Linked DNA regions of Immundisolibacter sp.. Each later gene encodes a partner of the first gene's protein in a complex. Links are inferred from orthologs where the notes say so. Each region holds a gene or a part of one and is shown on either strand. Other genes may lie near its edges.

What was found.
Region 2: the proteins of H5U26_RS09990 (region 1) and eno are in contact, whole or in part, in a solved structure (PDB 2FYM), measured with the Escherichia coli proteins. The link is inferred for Immundisolibacter sp. from one-to-one orthologs.
Region 3: the proteins of H5U26_RS09990 (region 1) and pnp are in contact, whole or in part, in a cryo-EM structure (PDB 9QH0), measured with the Escherichia coli proteins. The link is inferred for Immundisolibacter sp. from one-to-one orthologs.

The regions. Positions count from the first base shown.
Region 1 is NZ_JACIZD010000007.1:84,221-88,737, forward strand. What follows is about bases 1,401-4,517. They hold H5U26_RS09990 (Rne/Rng family ribonuclease), read left to right. Parts: upstream 1,401-1,759; coding sequence 1,760-4,276; downstream 4,277-4,517. Other genes in these bases: H5U26_RS09995 (YajQ family cyclic di-GMP-binding protein), read left to right, coding at 4,364-4,517. In the rest of the region: H5U26_RS09980 (S49 family peptidase), read right to left, coding at 1-443; H5U26_RS09985 (RluA family pseudouridine synthase), read right to left, coding at 440-1,384. UniProt on the Escherichia coli protein: Endoribonuclease that plays a central role in RNA processing and decay. Required for the maturation of 5S and 16S rRNAs and the majority of tRNAs. Also involved in the degradation of most mRNAs.
Region 2 is NZ_JACIZD010000003.1:227,208-237,319, reverse strand. Bases 1-2,957 are described here. They hold eno (phosphopyruvate hydratase), read left to right. Parts: upstream 1-809; coding sequence 810-2,105; downstream 2,106-2,957. Other genes in these bases: ispD (2-C-methyl-D-erythritol 4-phosphate cytidylyltransferase), read left to right, coding at 2,388-2,957; H5U26_RS07125 (septum formation initiator family protein), read left to right, coding at 2,111-2,380; kdsA (3-deoxy-8-phosphooctulonate synthase), read left to right, coding at 1-802. Outside these bases: more of ispD, read left to right, coding at 2,958-3,131; ispF (2-C-methyl-D-erythritol 2,4-cyclodiphosphate synthase), read left to right, coding at 3,131-3,604; H5U26_RS07110 (MBL fold metallo-hydrolase), read right to left, coding at 3,786-4,664; H5U26_RS07105 (NUDIX domain-containing protein), read right to left, coding at 4,661-5,482; H5U26_RS07100 (DUF748 domain-containing protein), read left to right, coding at 5,595-8,417; H5U26_RS07095 (NAD(P)-dependent oxidoreductase), read left to right, coding at 8,540-9,511; folB (dihydroneopterin aldolase), read left to right, coding at 9,532-9,891; H5U26_RS07085 (SDR family oxidoreductase), read left to right, coding at 9,888-10,112. UniProt on the Escherichia coli protein: Catalyzes the reversible conversion of 2-phosphoglycerate (2-PG) into phosphoenolpyruvate (PEP). It is essential for the degradation of carbohydrates via glycolysis.
Region 3 is NZ_JACIZD010000002.1:126,231-136,302, reverse strand. Bases 1-2,917 are described here. They hold pnp (polyribonucleotide nucleotidyltransferase), read left to right. Parts: upstream 1-376; coding sequence 377-2,458; downstream 2,459-2,917. Other genes in these bases: H5U26_RS04465 (phosphoenolpyruvate carboxykinase (GTP)), read right to left, coding at 2,588-2,917; rpsO (30S ribosomal protein S15), read left to right, coding at 17-286. Outside these bases: more of H5U26_RS04465, read right to left, coding at 2,918-4,342; argH (argininosuccinate lyase), read right to left, coding at 4,445-5,848; H5U26_RS04455 (hypothetical protein), read left to right, coding at 5,865-6,275; H5U26_RS04450 (2-oxoglutarate dehydrogenase E1 component), read left to right, coding at 6,362-9,205; odhB (2-oxoglutarate dehydrogenase complex dihydrolipoyllysine-residue succinyltransferase), read left to right, coding at 9,233-10,072. UniProt on the Escherichia coli protein: Involved in mRNA degradation. Catalyzes the phosphorolysis of single-stranded polyribonucleotides processively in the 3'- to 5'-direction. Also involved, along with RNase II, in tRNA processing.

The DNA.
Region 1 (4,517 bases):
TAGTAGCCGCCCGAGGCGCAGATATCGTCGATCACGGCGTACAGCGGCACCTTCGGGTGCAGCGTGCGCAGGCGCCGGATTTCGGCATTGATGCGCCCGGCCTGCACCGGGCTGCCGCCCGGGCTGTCGATGCGCAGCACCACGCCGGCCACCTGCGCGTTGTCGTAGGCCTTGCGCAGGGACTCGATGATGATGTCGGCGTTGGCGTCCGTGCCGGGTGCGATGATGCCGTTCAGCTGCACCAGCGCGGTGTGGCGACTGGCGACCTGTGGCACGCCCACGTCGGCGCGAAACAGTCCCAGCACCAGCAGTACCAGCAACACCGACAACAGGCGAAAGAAGATGCGCCAGCGGCGGGCGCGGCGCTGTTCGGTCAGCGTGTCCCGCAGCAGGCGTTCGAGCACGCCGCGTTCCCAGGCGGTGGGGTTGGTGTCGTCGTTCATGCGGTCCTCTGGGTGGTTTGGGTATCGCGCAGGCGCTCGAGCACGGCTTCGAGCGCCGCCGGCAGGGGTGCCTCGAAGACCTGCGGCGTGTCGTCGTCCAGCGGCGCCAGTTCAATCTTCGCCGCGTGCAGGAACAGCCGTTTCAGGCCGATGGCGCCCAGCGCTGCCTCGGCCGCCGGATCGCCGTACTTCGGATCGCCCGCCACCGGGCAGCCCAGGTGCTGGGCGTGCACGCGTATCTGGTGCGTGCGCCCGGACAGCAATTCCGCCTCGACCAGGCTGGCGCCGGCAAACCGCTCGCGCAGTTGAAACACCGTCTGCGCCGGCTTGCCGTCGGTGGCCACACGCACCAGCCGTTCGCCACCGCGTTCGTAGCGGTCGAGCGCCGCATCCACGCGCTGGCGGCGGCCGGGAAACTGGCCCACCAGCAGCGCCAGGTACCGCTTGCCGACGGCGCCGCTGCGCAGTTGTTCGTGCAGTGCGCGCAGGGTGCTGCGCCGCTTGGCGATCAGCAGGCAACCCGAGGTGTCGCGGTCCAGGCGATGCACCAGCTCGAAGAACGGCTGATTGGGCCGCAGTTGTCGCAGCGCCTCGATCACGCCAAAGCTGACCCCGCTGCCGCCGTGACAGGCCAGACCCGCCGGCTTGTCCAGCACCAGCAGGCGCTCGTTCTCGAACAGGATGCGGCCGGTCAGCTCGCGCAGCTGGTGGTCGGGCGCTTCCCCGGGCGGCCGGGGGGGTGGCAGGTCGACCGGCGGCAGGCGCACCCGGTCGCCGGCCTGCAGGCGGTGCTCCGGGCCGATGCGACCGCCGTTGACGCGCACCTCGCCGCGGCGCAGCAGGCGATACACCCGGCTGCGCGGCAGGCCGCGAAAGCGCGCCATCAGGAAGTTGTCGACCCGCTGCCCGGCCTGATCGTCGGCAACGTTCACGTACGCCACCGAGCGCTCCGGGGTGGTGGCCGTGCCTGTATTAAGCCCTGTCATCGCGTGTTAATGTTGTCGGCGCAGTGGCCATCTTGATGATCAAAAAGATTTGGACGGTGATTCAGTGTCTCGGGCGCAATGCCTGGGGCCGGCTGATGTCTGCCGTGTCCGTTTCGTCGGCGTGTCGCGCTGGCGCCGCTGCAACCGATTTTGTGCGAGCCATTCTATTCCTCCTGCGCCAGTCCCCGCGGACCGGCCTCGCCGGAGGCCCTGTTCCCGATCCCCGCGTCGCGCCGCGTTGCGGCATGCCGGCCCATGAGCCTGCGCCCCTGGGGGCGCTACCGTCCGGCACGCGCTGCGCCGCGAGGCGTCTGCCACGAGTATTCCCCGATGAAACGAATTCTGTTCAACGCCCGCCAGTCGGAAGAGCTGCGGGTGGCCATCGTCGATGGCCAATACCTGTTTGATCTGGACATCGAGTCCCCGAACCGCAACCAGAAAAAGGGCAACATCTACCGCGCCGTAGTGCGGCGCATCGAGCCGAGCCTGGAGGCGGCGTTCGTCGATTACGGTGGCACCCGCCACGGCTTCTTGCCGCTCAAAGAGGTCGCCGCCCACTACCTGCAGGGCCCCAACGGCGAGCCGCGGCAGCTGCGCGAAGGTCAGGAAATCACCGTCCAGGTCGAGAAGGAAGAGCGCGGCACCAAGGGCGCGGCCCTGACCACCCACGTCAGCCTGGCCGGCCGCTACCTGGTGCTGATGCCCTGCAGCCCCGACGCCGGCGGCGTGTCGCGCAAGATCGAGGGCGAGGACCGGGCCGAACTGAAGGACCTGCTCGGGCAACTGCAGTTGCCCTCCAACATGGGCGTCATCGTGCGCACGGTGGCGGCCGAGCGCAGCCTGGCCGAGCTGCAGTGGGACCTGGATCACCTGATCGAGCTGTGGAACGCCATCGATGCGGCCAGCACCGGCAAGTCCGCCCCGTTCCTGATCTACCAGGAAAACAACGTCGTGGCGCGGGTGATCCGCGACTATTTCCGCGACGACATCGGCGAGGTGCTGATCGACGACGAGGCCACCTACGAGGAGGCCCGCGCGCTGATGCAGCAGCTGATGCCGCAAAGCCTGCCGCGCCTGAAGCTGTACCAGGACAAGGTGCCGCTGTTCACGCGCTACCAGATCGAACACCAGATCGAGACCGCGCACCGGCGCGAGGTGCCGTTGCGCTCCGGCGGTGCCCTGGTGGTGGACCACACCGAGGCGCTGACCGCCATCGACATCAACTCGGCGCGCTCCACGGGCGGCAGCGACATCGAGGAGACCGCCACCAATACCAATCTGGAGGCCTGCGACGAGATCGGCCGCCAGCTGCGCCTGCGCGATCTGGGCGGGCTGATCGTGATCGACTTCATCGACATGATGAAAAGCAGCAACCAGCGGGCGGTGGAAGACCGCCTGCGGGACGCGGTCAAGCACGACCGGGCGCGCATCCAGCTGGGCAAGCTGTCGCGTTTCGGGCTGCTCGAAATGTCGCGCCAGCGCCTGCGTCCCTCACTGAAGGAGACCAGCCACATCACCTGCCCGCGCTGCGAGGGCCAGGGCACCATCCGCAGCGTGGAATCGACCGCCCTGCACGTGCTGCGCCTGCTGGAGGAAGAATCCCTCAAGGAGCGCACCGGCCGCCTGGCGGTGCAGGTGCCGGTGGCGGTGGCGACCTATCTGTTCAACGAAAAGCGTGACGCGGTGTCCGAGCTGGGTCAGCGCCTGGGCGTGAACCCCATCATCCTGCCCAACCCGGCGCTCGAAACCCCGCATTACGAGATCGACCGCACGCGCGTGCAGGACCTGAACAAGCGCCTGCTGGATACGCCCAGCCACGAACTGGCGTTGACCGTGCCGGCGCCGGAGGCGGCCGCCGCACCGGCGGCGATCGTCGCCCAGCCGGCGGCCGTGCAGCGCCTGGTGCGCAGCGCGCCGCCGCCAAGTCCGGTCGATACCACCGTGGCGGCTGCGCCGGCGTCCCAGCCGGGTCTGTTCACGCGCCTGTGGCGCAGCCTGGTCGGCCATCGGCCACCCGCGCCCGTGGAGCAGGCGCCGCCGCGTCATGCGCGCAGCCGCCCGCCGCGTGCCGAAACGCCCGCCGCGCGCCCGCAGGACCGGCCGGACCGCAGCCGCCAGGGCGGCGACGCGCAGCGGCCGCAGGCACCTGTCGCGCCGCGCAACCCAGCGCCCGCGCGGGATGGCCAGCGCGACAACGCGCCGCGCGGCGGCCAGCGCGAGCAGCGCGAGCCGGCTGCGCCGCGCGATCCGGCCGTGCGCGATGGCCAGCGCGAAGCTCGCGAAGGCAAATCGCGGCGCGGTCGTCGCGGTGGTCAGCGCGGCCAGGGCCAGGGCGGTGCCGAGGCCAGGAACGCCGCTGGCAGTGAGGCGCCGGCCCGCGCGCCGCAAGCAGGCCGCCAGCCGCCGGGCGGCAAAGGCCCGGATGGCACGCCGCCGCTGCACGCGCCCGAGGTGTTCGCGCCGCCGGTCACGTCCGCGGGGGCGTTGGCGGGTGCGGCAGTGATCACCGGAATCGCCCAGCCCGAGTCGGTGTCGCCGTCCGAACCGTTCGCGCCGCAAGTGACAACGCCGGTCACCGAGCCGGCGCCGGATTACTCGTGGGCGGCGCAGCAGGCGTCCCCCGAGTCGGCCAGCGCCGAGCACGTGCCCGACGCTGCGGTCATGCCTGCCGTTCCGGTGGTGGTGGAAGGCCCCGCGCCGGTCGTCTGGGCGCCACCGCCACCGCCCGCTCAGGAGCCGCCGGCGCCCATTTTGCAGGAGCCGATCACGCCACCAGCCGGTGGGGGATTCGTACAGGTCGAAACGGTCAGCGTGCCGGTTGACGAGGCCGATGCGCGCAACGGCTAGCGCGGGCCGATACTGCGCACGGCGCGGCGTCTGCCGCGCCGGCCGAATGGCTCGTTCAAACTGATTCCGGAGGCAACCGAAACTGTCATGCCCTCATTCGATGTCGTTTCAAAGGCCGACCTGCACGAGGTCGCCAACGCGGTCGACCAGACCAACCGCGAGCTGACCACGCGCTTCGATTTCAAGGATTCCGGCGCCAAGCTCACGCTCAAGGACGCGGTGATGACCGCCGAGGCACCCA
Region 2 (10,112 bases), on another replicon or contig:
GATCGCCGGGCCGTGCGTGGCGGAAAGCCGCCAGCTGGCGCTCGACACCGCCGCCACGCTCAAGGACATCTGCGCCCGGCTGGGCGTGCCGTTCATCTTCAAGGCCTCGTTCGACAAGGCCAATCGCAGTTCCGGCAAGTCCTTTCGCGGTCCGGGCCGGGACGCCGGCCTGGCGATCCTGGCCGAGGTGCGCGAGACGCTCGGCGTGCCGGTACTGACCGACGTGCACACACCGGATGACGTGCAGGCCGCCGCGCAGGTGGTGGACGTGCTGCAGACGCCGGCCTTTCTGTGCCGCCAGACCGATCTGATCGAAGCCGCCGCCGCCAGCGGCAAGCCGGTCAACATCAAGAAGGGCCAGTTCCTGGCGCCGGACGACATGGCGCAGGTGGTGGCCAAGGCCAACGCCGCCGGCGGCGAAGGCCGGGTCATGGTGTGCGAGCGCGGCGTGTCCTTCGGTTACCACAACCTGGTGGTCGACATGCGCGGCCTGGCCGTGATGCGGCAAACCGGCTGCCCGGTGGTGTTCGACGCCACGCACTCGGTGCAACTGCCCGGCGGGCAGGGCGACCGTTCCGGCGGCCAGCGCGAATTCGTGCCGGTGCTGGCGCGGGCCGCCGTGGCCGCCGGCGTGGCCGGACTGTTCATGGAAACCCACCCCGACCCGGCCCGCGCGCTGTCCGACGGACCCAACGCCTGGCCGCTGGACCGCATGGAAAACCTGCTGCAAACCCTGGTCAGCCTGGACCGCACCGTCAAGGCCGCCGGTTTTGCCGAGCAGGCCCTGATGCAATCAACCTGAGACCCCGATGAGCACGATCGTCGATATCAAGGCCCGCGAAATCCTCGACTCGCGCGGCTTTCCCACCGTGGAAGTGGACGTCCTGACCGACAGCGGCCAGCTGGGCCGGGCGGCGGTGCCCTCGGGCGCCTCCACCGGTTCGCGCGAAGCGCTGGAACTGCGCGACGGCGACGCTGCCCGCTATGGCGGCAAGGGCGTGCGCAAGGCGGTCGACAACGTGCTGCGGGAAATCCTGCCGGCGGTGCGCGGCCTGGACCCGGCCGACCAGCGCGGCCTGGACGACGTGCTGCTCAAACTCGACGGCACCGACAACAAGGCGCGCCTGGGCGCCAACGCCACACTGGCGGTGTCCCTGGCGGCCGCCCATGCGGCCGCCGCGGCGCGCGGGCTGCCGCTGTACCGGCACATCAACCTGCTGTGCGGCGGCGTCGACATGTGCCTGCCGGTGCCGATGATGAACATCCTGAACGGCGGCGCGCATGCCGACAACAGCGTCGACTTGCAGGAATTCATGGTCATCCCGGCCGGCATGCCGAGCTTCTCGGAAGCCCTGCGCTGCGGCGCCGAGATTTTCCAGGCCCTCAAGCGCCGCCTGCGCGCACGGGGCCTTAACACCGCCGTCGGCGACGAAGGCGGCTTCGCGCCGGATCTCGCCTCGAACGAAGAAGCCTTGAAGGTGGTGCTCGACAGCATCGGCGATGCCGGCTATGCCGCCGGGACACAGGTGCTGCTGGCGCTCGACGTGGCCAGCAGCGAGTTCTACAAGGCTGGCCGCTACGAGCTCGAATCCGAGAAGCGCAGCCTGACGTCGGCCGAATTCGTTGCGTACCTGGCCGATCTGGCCGACCGCTACCCGGTGATCTCCATCGAGGACGGCCAGGCCGAGGACGACTGGGACGGCTGGAAGCTGCTCACCGAGCGCCTGGGCAAGCGCGTGCAGCTGGTCGGCGACGACCTGTTCGTGACCAACCCGGCCACGCTGCAGAAGGGCATCACGGCCGGCGTGGCCAACTCCATCCTGATCAAGGTGAACCAGATCGGCACGCTGTCGGAAACGCTGGACGCCGTGCGCCTGGCGCGCAGCGCCGGCTACACGGCGGTGATCTCGCACCGCTCGGGCGAGACCGAGGACACCACCATCGCCGACATCGCGGTCGGCAGCGGCGCCGGGCAGATCAAGACCGGCTCGCTGTCCCGCTCGGACCGGGTGGCCAAATACAACCGCCTGCTGCGCATCGAGCAGGAGCTGGGTGCCGCGGCGCGCTATCCGGGCGCCGGCGTGTTCGGGTCGCTCGCCCGCTGATGCCCATGCGCGCCGGCCTGCTTGCGCTGTTGCTGGTCATGCTCGGCCTGCAACACCGTTTGCTGGTGGCGCCCGGCAACCTGTTCGAGCTTGGCGAGCTGCAGGACCGGGTCGTGCGCGAACGCGACGCGGTCGACCAGCTGGCCGAACGCAACGCGCAGCTCACGGCCGAGGTCGAGGACCTGCGCAGCGGCGTGACTGCCGTGGAAGACCGCGCCCGCAGCGAGCTTGGCATGATCAAGCCCGGCGAGACCTTCATCCGCGTCATCGAGTAGGCGTCCGGTGGCGGAAGCCCTGCCGAGCGCCGACCACTGGGCGATCGTGCCCGCCGCCGGCATCGGCGTGCGCATGGGCGCGGACCTGCCCAAGCAGTACCTGCCGCTGGCCGGCGCACCCGTGCTGGTGCACACCCTCGAACGCCTGGCCGCACACCCGCGCGTCGCCGGCATCGTGCTGGCGCTGCGCGAGGCCGATCCGTACTGGCAGGCGCTCGGCTTCACCTGCGCCAAACCGCTGCAGGTGGTGACCGGTGGCGCCAGCCGTGGCGCGTCCGTGCTGGCCGCACTCGACTGGCTGGCCGACCGCCAGCAGCCGCAAACGCCAGTGCTGGTGCACGACGCCGTGCGCCCGCTGCTGCATGCGGGCGACATCCACAGCCTGTGCGCCGAGCCGCTGGAGGAGCACGGCTGCCTGCTGGCCACGCCGCTGACCGACACCGTAAAGCGCGCCGACGCCGCCGGCCGGGTGCGCGAAACCGTGCCGCGCGAGGGCCTGTGGACGGTGCAGACGCCGCAGCGGTTTCGGCTTGATGTGCTGCGGACGGCGCTGGCCGGTGCGCTGGCTGCCGACCAGGAACCCACCGACGAGGCCCAGGCCATGGAAAGCGCAGGCTTTCGCCCGCGCCTGCTGGCCGGCCGGCGCGACAACATCAAGATCACCGTGGCGCAGGACCTGCCCCTGGCCGAGTGCCTGCTGGCCGCGCAAGCGCGCTTCGATCGCACTGCCCAAAGCACCCCGGAGACCTGATGCGCATCGGCCACGGCTACGACCTGCACGCCCTGGCGCCCGCCCGACCCCTGGTGCTGGGTGGCGTCCAGATCCCCCACAGCCACGGCCCGATTGCGCACTCCGATGGTGACGTGCTGCTGCACGCCCTGGCCGACGCGCTGCTGGGCGCGGCGGCCCTGGGCGACATCGGCCAGCACTTTCCGGACACCGATCCGGCCTATGCAGGCGCAGACAGCCGCCTGCTCTTGCGGCGCGTGGTTGCGCTGGTACGCGAAGCCGGTTACTCGGTGGTCAACATCGACGCCACCGTGCTGGCGCAGCGGCCCAAGCTCGCCCCGCATCGGGACGCCATGCGCGCCAACATCGCCGCCGATCTGGGCCTCGACATCGACGCCGTCAGCGTCAAGGCCACCACCACCGAGGGCCTGGGTCCGGTCGGCCGCGGCGAGGCGATCGCCGCCCACGCCGTGTGCCTGCTGGCGCGCGCCTGATCAGAAGCGACCCGCCACGACCCGCTGTAGCGGCTTCGCTGCGCGATGGACGACGGACCGGCCCTACGCGAGGACGCATCGCCCGGCGAGCCGGGCTCCAGTCCTCCGATGACTCACTGGTAGCCACTGATTCTGGCAGCGCGTGCCGGCGCTGCGGGAAGCTGAATACCTCCGTGTTTCGTTAGACGACCCGCCGCCACACTGCGGCGCGGCCATCACCCTGCACCCGCCCTTCCGCCGCCAGCTTGATCAGATGCGCATAAACCGACAGTTCGGCCAATGCGTGCAGGGCCTTCGGGACGCCGACGTAGAGTTCGGCCACCAGGTCCGGGATGCTGCGCCCGCCCCCACCCTCCAGCACCTTGAGAATGGCCGCCTCGCGCGCCAGGCGGTGGTCGATGACCTGTTGCACGGTGGCCTGCGCGCCTTCCATGAGCCGGCCGTGCCCGGGGGCGATACGCTCGACGGGCTCCTGCTGCAGGCGCCGCAAGGACGCCAGATAGGCCGCCATGTCGCCATCGGGCGGCGCGATCACCACCGTGGTGCCATCCATCAGATGGTCGCCGGCGAACAGCAGGCGCTGCGTTTCGAGCAGGTAGCAGATGTGGTCGGCGGCGTGGCCGGGTGTGCGCAGGGCGCGCAGCGGACCGGCGTCGGTCGGCAGGATATCGCCATCGGCCAGTACCCGGTCGGGCGCGAAGCCCGGCGTGCTGACGCCGGCCAGCGCGATGCCGCTGCCGTACACCGGCACGCCGCAGTCGCGGGCCAGTTCCCGCGCGCCGGGGGCGTGGTCCGGGTGGGCGTGCGTGACCAGCACGGCGGTGATGGCATCGCCTGCGGCGCGCTTGATGGCATCCAGATGCGCCGGGGCGTCGCAGGCCGGATCGATGACCAGCACCTGACGGCTGCCGACCAGATAGGTATTGGTGCCGGGGCCGGTCATCAGGCCCGGATTGGGCGCGGTGATGCGCCGCACGCCGGGCCACACGTCGACGGCCGCCGCGAATGGGAACTCGGCGCGGATCTGTGGCGTATCGAAGGGGTTGCCGGCAGCGTTCACAGGGCCACTCCACGCAGGTCGATTTCTTCCACGCCTTCCGGCAGCGGCAGGCGCACCCGCTCGGGCTTGCCGTCGGCGCCGATGATCAGTTGCGGCAGTATCGCCGGCACCTGCCCGATGCTGCGTACCGCCGCCAGCAGGGCATCGACCGTCGGGTACCGGGCCAGGAATTCGAGCTGCTTGCGCGTGGCCGGTACCAGGTTGAAGCCGCCGGCCGCGTGCCGCGCCAGGGCCTCCTGCGGACGGACCCAGCAATGGTCGACGGTTTCCTCGCCGTCGTGCAGTGGTTCCTGACCGAGCGGCGCCCGGCACAGGAAAAACCGCGTGTCGTAGCGCCGCGGCATGCCCTCGGGCGTGATCCAGTGGCTGTAGTAATGGACCTGGTCCAGCGGCAGGCGCAGGTGCTCGCGTTCGCAGATGGCCGCCAGCGTGGTCTGACCGGCATTCAGCGCCGCCCGGTACGCCGCGAAGCGCTGCTGCGTTGCCGGCTCGTGCAGGCTCAAGGTCTGCCCGGCGGCATCGGCCGCCAGCAGCACGCCGGCTTCCTCGAAACACTCGCGAATCGCCGCCAGGTAGAACGCCAGGCCGCCTTGGGCGATGCCCAGACGCGCGCTGGCCTGGCGGGCGTCGAGCCCGCTGCACACACGCTGTGCCTGCGCGCCGCCGTCGCTGCGGTCGACCCCGCCGCCGGGGAATACATAAGCCCCGGCATTGAAATCGCTCTTGACCGTGCGCAGCAGCATGAACACATCGAAGCCCGGCGCGCCGTCGCCCGCCTCGCGCACCAGCACCACCGTGGCGGCATCTCGAAGGGTCATGGTCGTCTGCTCCGTATGAGGGGTCAGCGCAGGCTGACTGAACGGCCATTATGGCCCGCACGGATGGCCGGCCGGCTCGCTCGTGCCGCTTTCGCGGCTTAAGATCGGGACCATGCGCGCCTTCCTGGCAATAGCGAACCTGCGCCACCGCTGTCGTTGGCGCTGCCTGCTCATGCTGGCGTTGCTGGCCGCACTTGTGGCGGCTGCAATGGCCGTGCCCGAGCGCGCCCGGCTCTACGCCGAGCAGACCCTCGCCGAAACCACCGGCGGCACCGCCCATGTGGCAGCGCTCGATTTCGACCCTTTGCGGCTGGCGCTGCGGATCGACGGCCTGCACCTGAGCGATCCCGATGGCGCCCTGCTGCTGGCGGTGGACAGTGCCATGGCCGACCTTGCGGTCGACTCCCTGTGGACACGCAGCGTGCATCTTGACGCCTTGACGGTACGCGGTGCGCGCGGGCAGCTCGGTCTCCTGGAGGGCGGCGGCATCAGCCCGCAACTGCCGGCCGGCGGCGGCGATGGCGGTCCGCCGCCGCGGCTGCGCATCGACCGGATGAACGTCGATGGCAGCGCGCTTGTCGTGCGCGACGCCAGTGCACGGCCGGCGGCCGCGCTGCGCCTGACCGATCTGGTCGTGTCGATGGCCGGCTTCGACAGCCAGGCCGCAGAACCGATTCCCGTGCTGTTGCGGGGCCGCGCAGGCGGCGGCACGCTGCGCCTGCAGGCCGATCTCGTGCCGGCGCCGCTGGCGCTCGACGGCCGCTTCTCATTGCAGGGCATCGACGCCGAACCGGCGCTGGCCTACCTGGAACGCGCGCTACCCCTGAAAGCGCGTGGGGGAAAAATCGACGCCAACGCCACGCTATCGCTGGCTGCCGGCGGGGCGGTGCGACTCAGCGACGGTCGCATGAGCCTGCGCCAGACCGCGCTTGCCGATGCCAGCGACGCCCCGCTGGCGCAGATTGCCGAACTGGCCGTGGATGAACTGGCCCTCGATCTGGCCGCCCGGCGCGTGTCCGTGGGCCGGATCAGCGGACGCGACAACTGGTTGGCGCTGGCGCGGGCAGCCGACGGACGAATCAACCTTCAGGACTTGACCCGCCAGGCCGGCAACGACGAAACGGATCCCGCCGGCCCAAGCTGGCAGGTCACGCTGGGCGCCCTGGCGCTGACCGGCCAGCGCCTGAGCATCAGCGATGAAACGGTGCAGCCGGCGCTGCACCAGGACCTCACGCTGGAGCAGGTCGACATCGGTGCGCTGGGCGCGCCGGACAAGGTGCCGGTGAGCCTCACCGGCAGCCTGGCGGACGGTGGCACCTTCGGGCTGGCCGGCGAGGCGGTGTTGCCAGCCGGCCCGGCCGAGCTTGAAATCACCGCCAAGGGCCTGCCCCTGCCGCCGCTGGCGCCCTACCTGCCGGACGTCGGCCCGGTCGCCTTGCGCAGCGGTACGGCAGCGGCCACCGGACAGCTGACGCTCGGCGGGCCGGGGCCGGAATTCCGCGGCCAGGTCACGCTGTCCCGTGTCGATCTGTGGGACACCGAACGCGACGAGGCGCTGCTGGCGCTGCGCACGCTGCGCGTGGATCAGCTGCAGGCCAGCGCGCAGGGCGTCACGTCCAGCAAGATCTGGATCAACCGGCCAGTGCTGCGGGCTGTCATCACCGAGAACCGGCAAAGCAACCTGTCGCGCTTCGGGCCACGCGACGTGGCGCCAGTCACCGACTCACCAGTGACCAACGATGGCCCCGGGCCGGCGCCGATGCGCTTCGCAGTCGACACGGTGCGCGTCAGTCGCGGCACGCTCCACATCGAAGACCACAGCCTGACGCCGCATTTCGCGGTCAGCATCGAGCAGCTGAAAGGCAACATCGACGGCCTGGCGAGTGATGCCACGCAGCCGGCGCGCGTCGTGCTGAACGGTCGCATCGACCAGTACGCGCCAGCCACGGTCGAGGGCAGCTTTACCGTCGGCGTACCGCGCGAAGCCGCGTTCAAGCTGTCCTTCACCGGGGTCGAGATGGCGACCTTCACGCCCTACGTGAGCAGGTTTGCCGGCTACCGCATCGAGCGCGGCACGCTGGACGTGGACCTCGATTACACGGTAAGCGGGCCACAGGTGATCGGCAACAACCGAATCATCCTCAACCGTCTGGTGCTGGGCGAGCGGGTGGACAGTCCGGACGCGCTCGACCTGCCGCTGACCCTGGCCCTGGCAGTGCTCAAGGACTCGCGCGGAGTCATCGACGTCGCCCTGCCGCTGCGCGGCGATCTCTCGAACCCGCAGTTCGACTACGGCGCCCTGATCGGCAAGGCGATCAGGGCGCTCGTGGTCAAGGCGGTGAAAACACCCTTCACCCTGCTGGCGCGCCTGGTCGGCGGCAAGGCAAAAGACCTGCGGACAGTCGCGTTCGCCCCCGGCAGCGCGCAGTTGCCGGCGGCGCAGATGGAACCCCTGCAGAAAGTGGCGCAGGCCCTCATCGCGCGGCCGCAGCTCACGCTGCACATCCACCCGCTGGCAGACCAGAACGACGCCCGGGCCCTGGCGCAGCAGGCGCTGGGGGCGGCCCTCGGCCAGGCGGGCGGTGAAGATGATGATCCGTTCGAGGGCGATGCCGACTGGACCGAGCGCCTGATCGCGCTGTACGAAGAGCGTTTCGGCAACGAGCCGCCGGCAGTGCCCGCACCGGCCGATACCCAGCCGACTGCTGCCGAGCAGCGCGCCGCGGCGGCGCGCGCCGGGCGTGAGCGCCTGCTGGCCGCCATGGCTCCGGATACGGCGGCCCTGCGGGCGCTGGCGCAGGCACGCGGCGAGGCAATCCGCGCCGCACTGATGGACAATGGCGTGCCGGTCCGGCGCCTGACTATCGTGCTGCCGGCCGAGGATGCGCCGCTGCAGCCTTCGGCCACCAGCGAACTGGTGCTGGCGACTTCCTGAGGAAACGCACCGTTCGCGGCGACGGCGCCGCTCCCACACTCTTCGAGGCGGTGTGGGAGGCCCGCTCCCGGGCCGAATGCGCATGGATTCATTTTCAAGCCACGACACAAGAGGAGAGACCCGTGACAATTCTGGTAACCGGCGGCTGTGGCCTGGTGGGCTCGTTTGCGGTGCGCGAGGCGGCGGCTCGCGGCGTGCCGGTGGCGGCCTTCGACATGGTCTTGAAAACCGAACTGCTGGCCGACATCCGCGACAAGGTCACGCTGATGCAGGGCAACGTGCTGCACGCGCCGGACCTGTACCGGGCGGTGCGCGAGCTGGACGTGACGCGCATCCTGCACACGGCGAGCTTCCTCACCCCCGGCGCCTACGCGCGGCCCTACGCCAACGCCGAGCTGACCATCATGGGCACGCTGAACGTGCTCGAATGCGCCCGCGCCATGGGCATCAAGCGCGTCAGCTACGTGTCCACCGGCAAGACCGGGTGGACCGGCGCGGCCTTCTCCGGAACGCTCAATACCGGCAAGTTCGACATCCCCGCCGATCCCTACGCCAGCGCCAAGGTCGGCGCCGAGCTGCTGGCCAACGACTATCGCCAGCTGTACGACCTGGACGTGCGCATCCTGCGCCTGGGCGGGCAGGTGTACGGGCCGGGCTTCGCCTTTGCCGGCGCCGTCGGCCAGGGCCTGCAGCCGTTCATCGAGAAGCCGCTGCGCGGCGAGCCGGTGCACTACGACAATCCGCTGCTGGCCTACTCGGCACCCATCATCCCCATGCTGTACGGCGCCGACGCCGGTCGCGGCTGCATGACTGCCACCCTGGCCGCCGACCTGCCGCACGTGGTCTACGACATCAACGCGCCGGTCGCCAGCACGCTGTACCAGGTCGTGCAGGCGATCAAGGCGCTGATACCCGGCGCCGACATCGAGGTGCCCGAGGCACCGACCGAGGCCGGCCCATTCCGGGCCGGTCCGATTGCGCCCGACCCGCGCGCGCAGGCCGACTTCGGCTACCTGCCCGAGTACGACCTGATGCGCGGCCTGCGCGAGTACATCGCCTTCGTCAAGACCGGCCGCTACGCGGTCGTCAGCTGATTCCGGAGCAGTTTTCACCCATGAGCATCGGCACCATCCACATCGACGAACTGACGGTCCACTGCGTCATCGGCATCATCGAATCCGAGCGCCTGCACGACCAGCGCATCCTGATCGATGCGGAGCTGGATATCGATTTCGCCGCCGCTGCCGCCAGCGACAGCATCAACGACACCATCAACTACGCGGTGGCGGCCGAACACCTCACCCGGCTGGCCGTGGAAGGCCGGTTTTATCTGGTGGAGGCCTACGTCAGCCACGCCACGCAGCTGCTGCTGGAACGCTACCCGCAGGTGAGCCGGGTGCGCGTGCGCGTGCGCAAGCCGGACATCCTGCCGGCCGCGCGCAGCGTCGGCGTCAGCCTCGAACGGCGCCGATGACGGCGGCACCGACCGCCGACCTCAGCGGCCGCGTGGCGCTGGTCACCGGCGCTGCCCGGCGCACCGGCCGTGGCCTGGCCCTGGCCCTGGCGCGGGCCGGTGCGGACGTGGTGGTGCATTACGGCCGGTCGCGGCAGGACGCCGAAAGCGCGGTGGCCGAAATCGCCGCGCTCGGCCGGCGGGGGTTCGCGATCAGCGCCGATCTGGCGGTGCCGGGGCAA
Region 3 (10,072 bases), on another replicon or contig:
CCGGAGTAACCGTTTCATGTCGCTCAGTGTCGAGAAGAAATCCGAGCTCGTGCAGTCGTACGGCCATGCCACCAACGACACCGGTTCGGTGGAAGTGCAGGTGGCGCTGATATCGGCGCGGCTCGAACAGCTGAACGAGCACTTCAAGCTGCATCGCCAGGATCATCACTCGCGCCAGGGCCTGCTGCGCCTGGTCGCCCAGCGGCGCAAGCTGCTCGACTACCTCAAGCGCAGCGACAACGGCCGCTACCGCGCGCTGGTCGAGCGCCTGGGTCTGCGTCGTTAAAGCAGCTCGCCCACCGGCCCCATCCGGGGGTCAAGGTCTCCCCCGCAGGGCGGCGGAGGCTGCATGTTCAAAGCAAAGGAAGTACGCCACGTGAAATTGATCCGCAAGGAAGTCCAGTTCGGCAAGCACCTGCTGACGCTTGAAACCGGCGAAATCGCCAAGCAGGCGTTCTCGGTCATGGTCCGCATGGGCGACACCATGGTGCTGACGGCGGTCACCGCCAGCAAGGGCGTCAAGCCGGGGCAGGACTTCTTCCCCCTGACGGTCGATTTCGTCGAGCGCAGCTATGCCGCCGGGCGCATTCCGGGCGGCTTTTTCAAGCGCGAGGCACGGCCCTCCGAGAAGGCCATCCTGACCTCGCGCCTGATCGATCGGGCCATGCGGCCGCTGTTTCCAAAGGGTTTCTACAACGAAGTACAGGTCGTGCCGACTGTGCTGTCGGCCGATGACGAGGTCGACCCGGACATCCTGGGCATGATCGGCGCCTCGGCTGCGCTGACGCTGTCCGGCCTGCCCTTCCAGGGGCCGGTGGGCGCGGCTCGCGTCGGTTACAAGGATGGCGCCTTCATCCTGAACCCGAGCTACCAGGAAACGGCCGAATCGGACCTGAACCTGGTGGTTGCCGGCACCGCCAGCAGCGTGCTGATGGTGGAGTCGGAAGCAAAGATGTTGCCCGAGTCGGTGATGCTCGACGGCGTCATGTTCGGTCACCAGGCCATGCAACCGGTCATCGAGGCCATTCTGGCTCTGGCCGCCGAGGCCGGTGTGCAGCCGTGGCCGTGGACGCCGCCGCAGAAGGACGAGGCGCTCGAAACGGCCGTTCGCGCCGTGGCCGAACAGCCGCTGAACGAAGCCTATTCGATCCCCGACAAGCAGGCGCGCCAGGAGGCGGTGGCGCAGGTCCGCGAGCGGGTTGCCCATCTGGCCGGTGAGAACGGCGAGCGGGCCAACGAAGTGCAGGCCCTGTTCTCGTCGGTCGAGAAGCGCATCGTGCGTGGGCGCATCCTGGATGCGCAGCCGCGCATCGACGGTCGCTCCACCCGCCAGGTGCGCCCGATCAGCATCCGCACCGGCGTGCTGCCGCGCACGCACGGCTCGGCGCTGTTCACCCGCGGCGAAACGCAGGCGATCGTGGTCACCACGCTGGGCACCGAGCGCGACGCGCAGCTGATCGACGCGCTGGAAGGCGAGTTCCGTGACGGCTTCATGTTGCACTACAACTTCCCGCCGTACTGCGTGGGCGAGACCGGTCGCATGGGTGCCACCAAGCGGCGCGAGATCGGTCACGGGCGGCTCGCCAAGCGCGCCCTGGCGGCAGTGTTGCCCGCCAAGACGGCTTTCCCGTACACGCTGCGCATCGTGTCGGAGATCACCGAGTCGAACGGGTCGAGTTCCATGGCCACGGTGTGCGGCGGCAGCCTGGCGCTGATGGATGCCGGTGTGCCGATCAAGGAGCCGGTGGCGGGTATCGCCATGGGCCTGATCACCGACGGCAGCCGCTTTGCGGTGCTGTCCGACATCCTGGGCGACGAGGATCACCTGGGCGACATGGACTTCAAGGTGGCCGGCACGGCCAGCGGCGTGACCGCGCTGCAGATGGACATCAAGGTGCTGGGCATTACCGGCCAGATCATGCAGGCCGCGCTTGAGCAGGCCCGCGAGGGTCGTGTGCATATCCTGGGCGAGATGGCCAAGGCCTTGTCCGCGCCGCGTGAGCAGATGTCGGACTACGCGCCGCGCATCCTGACCATGCGTATCCACCCGGACAAGATTCGTGACGTCATCGGCAAGGGCGGCGTGACCATCCGCGGCATCACCGAGCAGACCGGCGCCACCATCGACATCGACGACGATGGCACCGTGCGCATCGCATCCGTGGACCGGGCCGCCGGCGAGGAAGCGCGCGCCATGATCGAGCGCATCACCTCCGACATCGAGGTCGGCATGGTCTACGAGGGCCGCGTGGCGCGCCTGATGGACTTCGGCGCCTTCGTCACCATCCTGCCCGGTCGCGATGGCCTGCTGCACATCTCGCAGATTTCCGAGGAACGGGTCGAGCGGGTCAGCGACAAGCTGGCCGAGGGCGATGTGGTGCGCGTCAAGGTGCTGGAAGTGGACAAGCAGGGCCGCATCCGCCTGAGCATGAAGGCACTGAACGAAGAAGCCGTCTGACAGGGGACGGTCCGGCCGTAGGCGGACCGTCAGACAATTAAAAAGCCGGCTCGGGGAAACCACCCCCGGCCGGCTTTTTTGTTACGGGAGAAGCGCCCCGCAGACCCGAATGACCGGCTGCCGGCGCCGTCAGCCCCCGGCTTGCTGGCGCAGGCCCTGGCTGACCCGCTCACGCTCCTCGTGCAGGGCCTGCGGCACCCGCGGGCCATAGCCGTGCAGGAAGCTCGCCACCTCGTCCATCTCGCTGAGCCAGTCCTGCGGCTCGATGTGCGTGAGCTGGCGCATGTGCTCATGCGATACATCCAGCCCAGTCAGGTCGATGTCGCCGTGCAGGGGCAGGTTGCCGACCGGCGTTTCCTGGGCGTCGATGCTGCCCTGGCAGCGCTCGATGATCCACTTGAGCACGCGCAGGTTCTCGCCGTAGCCGGGCCACAGGAAGCGGCGTTCGGCATCGCGGCGGAACCAGTTGACCTGATAGATGCCGGGCGCCTGGCTCAGGCGCGCGCCGGTGGCCAGCCAGTGCGCCCAGTAATCACCGAAGTGGTAACCGCAAAACGGCTGCATGGCCATCGGGTCGCGCCGCACCACGCCCACCTGGCCGGTGGCCGCGGCGGTGGTTTCCGACGCCATCGAGGCGCCCAGCAGCACGCCGTGCTGCCAGTTCTTGGCTTCCAGCACCAGCGGCGCCAGCGAGGCGCGCCGGCCGCCAAAGATGATCGCGGTAATCGGCACGCCGGACGGCCGCTCGGCGGCATCCGACCAGGACGCGCACTGACGCGCCGCCACGGTAAAGCGTGAATTCGGATGCGCGGCCGGGCCGTTGGCCGGATCGTACGGGCGCCCCTGCCAGTCATAGGCCGGCGTCTCGTCCGACAGCCCCTCCCACCACGGCCGGCCGTCCTCGGTAAGCGCCACGTTGGTGAAGATGGTGTCGTGCTGCAGCATGTCGACGGCATTGGCGTTGGTGTGCCGGCTGGTGCCGGGCGCCACGCCGAAGAAACCCGCCTCGGGGTTGATGGCCCACAGCCGGCCATCGTCGCCGACGTGCAGCCAGGCGATGTCGTCGCCGATGGTTTTCACCTTCCAGCCCTGGTATTCCTGGGGCGGGATCAGCATCGCCATGTTGGTCTTGCCGCAGGCCGACGGAAAGGCTGCGGCGATATAGTGCAGGCGGCCCTGTGGGTCTTCGATGCCCATGATCAACATGTGCTCGGCCAGCCAGCCTTCCTGGCGGGCTTGGTAGGAGGCGATGCGCAGTGCGTGGCATTTCTTGCCCAGCAGAGCGTTGCCGCCGTAGCCGGAGCCGATGCTCTGGATGGACAGCTCGTGCGGGAAATGCATGATGAAACGCCGCTCGGGGTGCAGGTCACCGAGCGAATGCAGGCCGCGCACGAAGCTGCCCTCGCGTTCGATGCGCCTGAGCGCCGGCGCGCCCATGCGGGTCATGATGCGCATGCTGGCGGCCACGTACGGGCTGTCGGTGATCTCCACACCGCAGCGCGCCAGCGGCGAGTCGAGCGGGCCCATGCAGTACGGCACCACGTACAGCGTGCGCCCGCGCATGGCGCCGGCAAACAGCGCGTCCATCCTGGCGTGCGCGTCGGCCGGGCTCATCCACTGGTTGTTCGGGCCGGCATCGTCGCGCTCGGGTGTGCACACGAAGGTCAGGTGCTCGGTGCGCGCCACGTCGGACGGGTCCGAGCGATGCAGGTAGCAGCGCGGGCGGGTTTCTTGATCCAGCTCGATCAGGGTGCCGCTTTGCAGCATGCCGGCGATCAGCGCATCGTATTCGGCCTGCGACCCGTCGCACCAGTGAATCCGGTCCGGTTGCGTGAGCGCTGCCACCTCGCGGACCCAGTCCGCAAGTGCCTGATTCGACGTCATGAGCAAATTCCCCCGTTACACCTGTGTACCGCGAACATCCCTGACGCGGCGATCCGGGCCCCGTCAACGCGGGGCCGAGTTGCCATCAAAAGCCCATGAGCTTCAGCGGGCGCCCTGGAAATTGTCAAGCCGGGCGCGGGCCCGCGCCGCGGCGGCCCGTACCTGCGCCGGTGCCGTGCCGCCCAGGTGATCGCGCGCGGCAACCGAGCCTTCGAGCGTCAATACGGCGAACACGTCGGCCTCGATCAGCGGCGAGAACGCTCGCAGTTCGTCCAGCGTGAACTCGGCGAGATCGCGTCCAGTGACGACGCCCTCGCGCACGGCGCGGCCGACGACCTCATGGGCATCCCGAAACGGCAGCCCGCGGCGCACCAGGTAGTCGGCGAGATCCGTGGCGGTGGCAAAGCCGGCGCGTGCTGCGCTGCGCATGCGCTCGGCATTCACGGTCATCCCGGGCAGCATGCCGGCCACCGCAGTCAGGCTGTCGCGCACGGTATCGACGGTGTCGAACAGCGGTTCCTTGTCTTCCTGGTTGTCCTTGTTGTAGGCCAGCGGCTGCGCCTTCATCAGCGTCAGCAGCGCCACCAGGTGGCCGTTGACGCGGCCGGTCTTGCCGCGCAGCAGCTCCGGCACGTCGGGGTTTTTCTTCTGCGGCATGATCGACGAGCCGGTGCACCAGGCATCGGCCAGGCTGATGAAGCCGAACTGCGCCGAGGACCACAGCACCAGTTCCTCGGACATGCGCGAGAAATGCGTCATCAGCAGCGCCGCCGCGGACACGAATTCGATGGCGAAGTCGCGGTCGCTGACGGCGTCGAGCGAGTTCTCGGCCGGCCGGTCGAAGCCGAGCAGTTGCGCCGTGTACAGGCGGTCGATCGGAAAGCTGGTACCGGCCAGCGCCGCGGCGCCCAGCGGCATGACGTTGACCCGCCGCCGGCAGTCGGCAAAGCGCTCGCGGTCGCGCGCCAGCATCTCGAACCAGGCCAGCAGGTGGTGGCCAAACGTGATCGGCTGCGCCGTCTGAAGGTGCGTGAAGCCCGGCATCAGGGTGTCGGCCTCGCGTTCGGCCAAATCCACCAGGACGGTCAGCACCTCGTGCAGCTGGCCGTCGATGGCGTCGAGCTCGTCGCGCAGCCACAGGCGCACGTCGGTGGCCACCTGGTCGTTGCGCGAGCGGCCGGTGTGCAGCTTCTTGCCGACCTCGCCGATGCGCTCCACCAGCGCCGTCTCGATGTTCATGTGCACGTCTTCGAGCGCTACCTGCCACTGAAAACGGCCCGCCTGGATATCGGCACCGATGCCCTGCAGGCCGGCGACGATGGCGGTGACTTCGGCCTCGCCCAACACCGCCACCCGGCCCAGCATCCGGGCGTGGGCGATGGAACCCATAATGTCGTGGCGGGCCAGGCGCTGGTCGAAGCCAACCGAGGCGGTGAAACGCTCGACAAAGGCGTCGGTGGGCTCGGCGAAACGGCCGCCCCAGGGTTTGCGGGGTGCTTCGGACATGGGCGGGAGGGCGGGCGTGGCGGAGCCTGCGATTATAGCGGACCAACGCGCCCCGGACGGCGGCTTTGTGCCGGACCTGTGCCAGCCGCGGGCGGTGCTGGCGGTGGTGGTGGGCGCGCAGCTGCTGGCCTTGCTGCTGGCCCTGGCGCAGCCGCTGGAGGCCGACCGCTTCTGGCCGCGCCTGGGCCTGTGGTCGCTCGCGCTGCAGTGGGTGGGGCTAATCGGTACCGCTGCCGCTGTCTGGTTGGGCCTGTTGCCGGCGGGCGCCGCCCTGCTCGGCTGGCTGATGGCGCCCAACCTGATGCTGACTGCGCTGGTGGCCGCCGTGGTGCTGCGCCTGACCCATCTGAGACATGCCGCGCGCATTCACGCGCAGGGCCATCATCGGGCGCGGCTGGAGCCGCTGCAGGCTCTCGAGCGCGGCTGATCGGGCCGGCCGCAAGGCCTGCCGGATGGGAGGCGTTTCAGATACGGGGCCCGCTGGCCGTAAAATCGGGCACAAATCTAACGGGTATGGGATCTGTGATGGACGCCAGCTCCAGTCTTGGTTTCGGCAGTGTCGGTTTCATCGAGGCGCTGTACGAGGATTTTCTGGCCGATCCGGCCAGCGTCCCCACGCCGTGGCGGCGCGAGTTCGAGTCCTGGGGCAACGCCCCGGTCGGTGCAAGTCATGGGGCGGTGCAGGCACGGTTTCGCGAGCGCGCCACGCGCCCGGCGACGCTGCAGCTGGCCGCCTCCAGCGGCGACTTGCAGCGCCTGCAAAAGCAGAACGCGGTACAGCAGCTGATCAACGAATATCGCCAGCGCGGCCACCTGCGGGCGCGCACCGATCCGCTGCAGTTGCAGGAACCGATGGAGGTGCCGAGCCTGAGCCTGGATTACCACGGCCTGACGAAGGACGATCTGGACCTGCAGTTCGCTGCCGGCAATTTCCCGCTGCCGACCGGTGCACCGCTGCGCGAGCTGCTATCGGCGCTGGAGGCGACCTACTGTGGCGCCATCGGCTTCGAGTACGCCTACAAGTCCGATTCGGCGCAGGTCGAGTGGCTGCGTCAGCGCATCGAGGCCGGCCGCGGGCGCGCGGTGCTGAACGAGGCCGAGCAGCGGCAGATCCTGCAGGCGCTGACCGCCGCCGAGGGGCTGGAGCGGTACCTGCATCGTCGCTACGTCGGCCAGAAGCGTTTCTCGCTGGAAGGCGGTGACGGCCTGATCCCGGTGCTGGATGAAATCGTGCGCCGGGCCGGGTCGGCCGACGTCAAGGAACTGGTCATCGGCATGGCCCACCGCGGCCGCCTGAACGTGCTGGTCAATATCCTTGGCAAGCAGCCGCGGGAGCTGTTCGCCGAGTTCGAGGGCAAGGCCGAAGTCATCGGCTCCGGCGACGTCAAGTATCACCAGGGCTTTTCGGCCGATCCGATCACGCCGGGCGGACCGATCCACCTGACGCTGGCCTTCAACCCCTCGCATCTTGAAATCATCAACCCGGTGGTCGAAGGTTCGGTGCGGGCGCGCCAGGAGCGCCGCGGTGATTGGGCCCGCCAGCAGGTGATTCCGCTGCTGATCCACGGCGATGCCGCGTTTGCCGGGCAGGGCGTGGTGATGGAGACCCTGAACCTGGCCAAGACGCGCGGCTACGCCACCGGCGGCACGCTGCACATCGTCATCAACAACCAGATCGGCTTCACCACCAGCAACCCGGCCGATGCCCGCTCGACCTACTACTGCACCGAGATCGCCCGGCTGACGCAGGCGCCGGTGTTCCACGTCAACGGCGACGACCCGGAGGCGCTGCTGTTCGTGACGCGGCTGGCGCTGGATTTTCGCCTTGCCTTCGGCAGCGACGTGGTCATCGATCTGGTCTGCTACCGCCGGCAGGGTCACAACGAGGCCGACGAGCCGGCCATCACCCAGCCGCGCATGTACGCGAAGATTGCCAGCCACCCGAGCGTGCGCGAGCTGTACGCGCGGCGCCTGGAAAGTGCCGGCGTGCTTGCCGGCGGCCAGGCACAGGCCCTGGCCGAGGCCTACCAGCAGGCGCTCGACCGCGGCGAGTGCGTGGCGCCGCTGCCGATGAGCGACCAGCGCCCGCTGCTGGCCATCGATTGGGCGCCGTACATGAATACCCTGTGGACCGAACCGGCATCAACGGCCGTGCCACTGGACACCCTGCGCGGGCTCGGCGAGAAGCTGACAACGATTCCGGCCGGCTTCAAGGTCCACCCGCGGGTGGCCAAGATGCTGGACGATCGCAGGCAAATGACGGCCGGCGCGCTGCCTCTGGACTGGGGCTGCGCCGAGACGCTGGCCTATGCCACGCTGCTGACGGAAGGCTACCGGGTGCGCCTGTCCGGTCAGGACAGCGGTCGCGGCACCTTCTCGCACCGCCATGCCGTCCTGCACAACCAGGACCTGGACGCGCCGGAGCAGGCGCAGCGCCACGTGCCGCTGCAACACCTGCAGCCCGGCCAGCCCAGTTTCCTGGTCATCGATTCGCTGCTGTCGGAGGAGGCCGTGCTCGGTTTCGAGTACGGCTACGCCAGCGCCGACCCGCAGACGATGGTGATCTGGGAGGCGCAGTTCGGCGATTTCGCCAACGGCGCGCAGGTGGTGATCGACCAGTTCATCAGCTCATCGGAGGCCAAGTGGCAACGCCTGTGCGGCATGGTGCTGCTGCTGCCGCACGGCTACGAGGGCCAGGGGCCGGAGCATTCCTCGGCGCGCCTGGAGCGCTTCATGCAGCTGTGCGCCGAGCAGAACATGCAGGTATGCGTGCCGTCCACGCCGGCGCAGATGTTCCACATGCTGCGCCGGCAGATGCTGCGCCGCTTCCGCCGCCCGTTGGTGGTGATGACGCCCAAGAGCCTGCTGCGGCACCGGCTGTCGGTGTCGACGCTGGACGAGCTTGCAGGCGGGGAGTTCCAGCTGGTGATCGGCGACCCGCAGCGGCCCGACCCGGCGCAGGTGCGGCGCGTGCTGCTGTGCAGCGGCAAGGTGTATTTCGATCTTTACGCGGCCCGCCAGGAGCGCGGAATCGAGGACATCGCCATCGTGCGCGTGGAGCAGCTGTATCCGTTCCCAATGGCGCGCCTGACGGCCGAGCTGGCAAATTACGGTACCGCCGCCGAGGTGCTGTGGGTGCAGGAAGAGCCGCAGAACCAGGGCGCCTGGTACCAGATTCGCCACAAGCTGACCGACGCGCTGGCCGCCGGCCAGCGCTTGCGCTACGTTGGTCGACCGCGTTCGGCGGCGCCGGCGGTCGGCAGCTATGCCCTGCACCAGGCGCAGCAACAGGCGCTGGTCGACGACGCCCTGGCGCCGGCACAAGCCGCTGCCGCCCGCAAACAAAAATCCGCCTGAAAGTGGTTCATTCAACCCGGGACTGACATGCAACTCGAAATCAAGGTGCCGGTACTGCCGGAATCCGTCGCCGAAGCCACGCTGCTGCAGTGGCGCAAGCAGCCCGGTGACGCGGTGCGACGCGACGAGAACCTGATCGACGTCGAAACCGACAAGGTGGTGCTGGAAGTGGTGGCGCCGGCCGACGGCGTGCTGACCGCCATTCACCAGCCCGGTGGCGCCACGGTGCATTCCGGCGAGCTGCTGGCGACCTTGGACACCAGCGCCACGGCGCCGATTGCCGGCGCGGTGGCTGCTGCGCCGGACATGGCACCGCAGCCGCAGCCGGTGGCCGAGATCCGGCCCGCCGCGGGCAGTGCGGCAGCCAGCCCGGCGGCGCGCAAGCTGGCGGTGGAGCAGGGTGTGGAGACGGCGACGCTCAGCGGCAGCGGCCGCGACGGTCGGGTGATCAAGGAAGACGTGCTCGCGGCGGTGGCGCAGCGGGCGCCCACAGCGACTACCGAGTTGGCGGCGCAGCCGGCCGCAGAACGCCCCGAGCAGCGCGTGCCAATGACGCGCATCCGCCAGCGCATTGCCGAGCGGCTGGTCGAGGCGCAGCGCACCGCCGCCATCCTGACCACCTTCAACGAAGTCAACATGCAGCCGGTGATGGACCTGCGCGCCCGTCACCGAGAGGCTTTCGAGAAGATCCACGGCGTGAAGCTCGGTTTCATGTCGTTCTTCGTCAGGGCCGCCGTCGAGGCGCTCAGGAAGTTCCCGCTGGTCAATGCTTCCATCGACGGCAGCGATGTTGTTTATCACGGCTATTTCGACATCGGCATCGCCGTCAGCAGCCCGCGCGGGTTGGTGGTGCCGACCCTGCGCGAT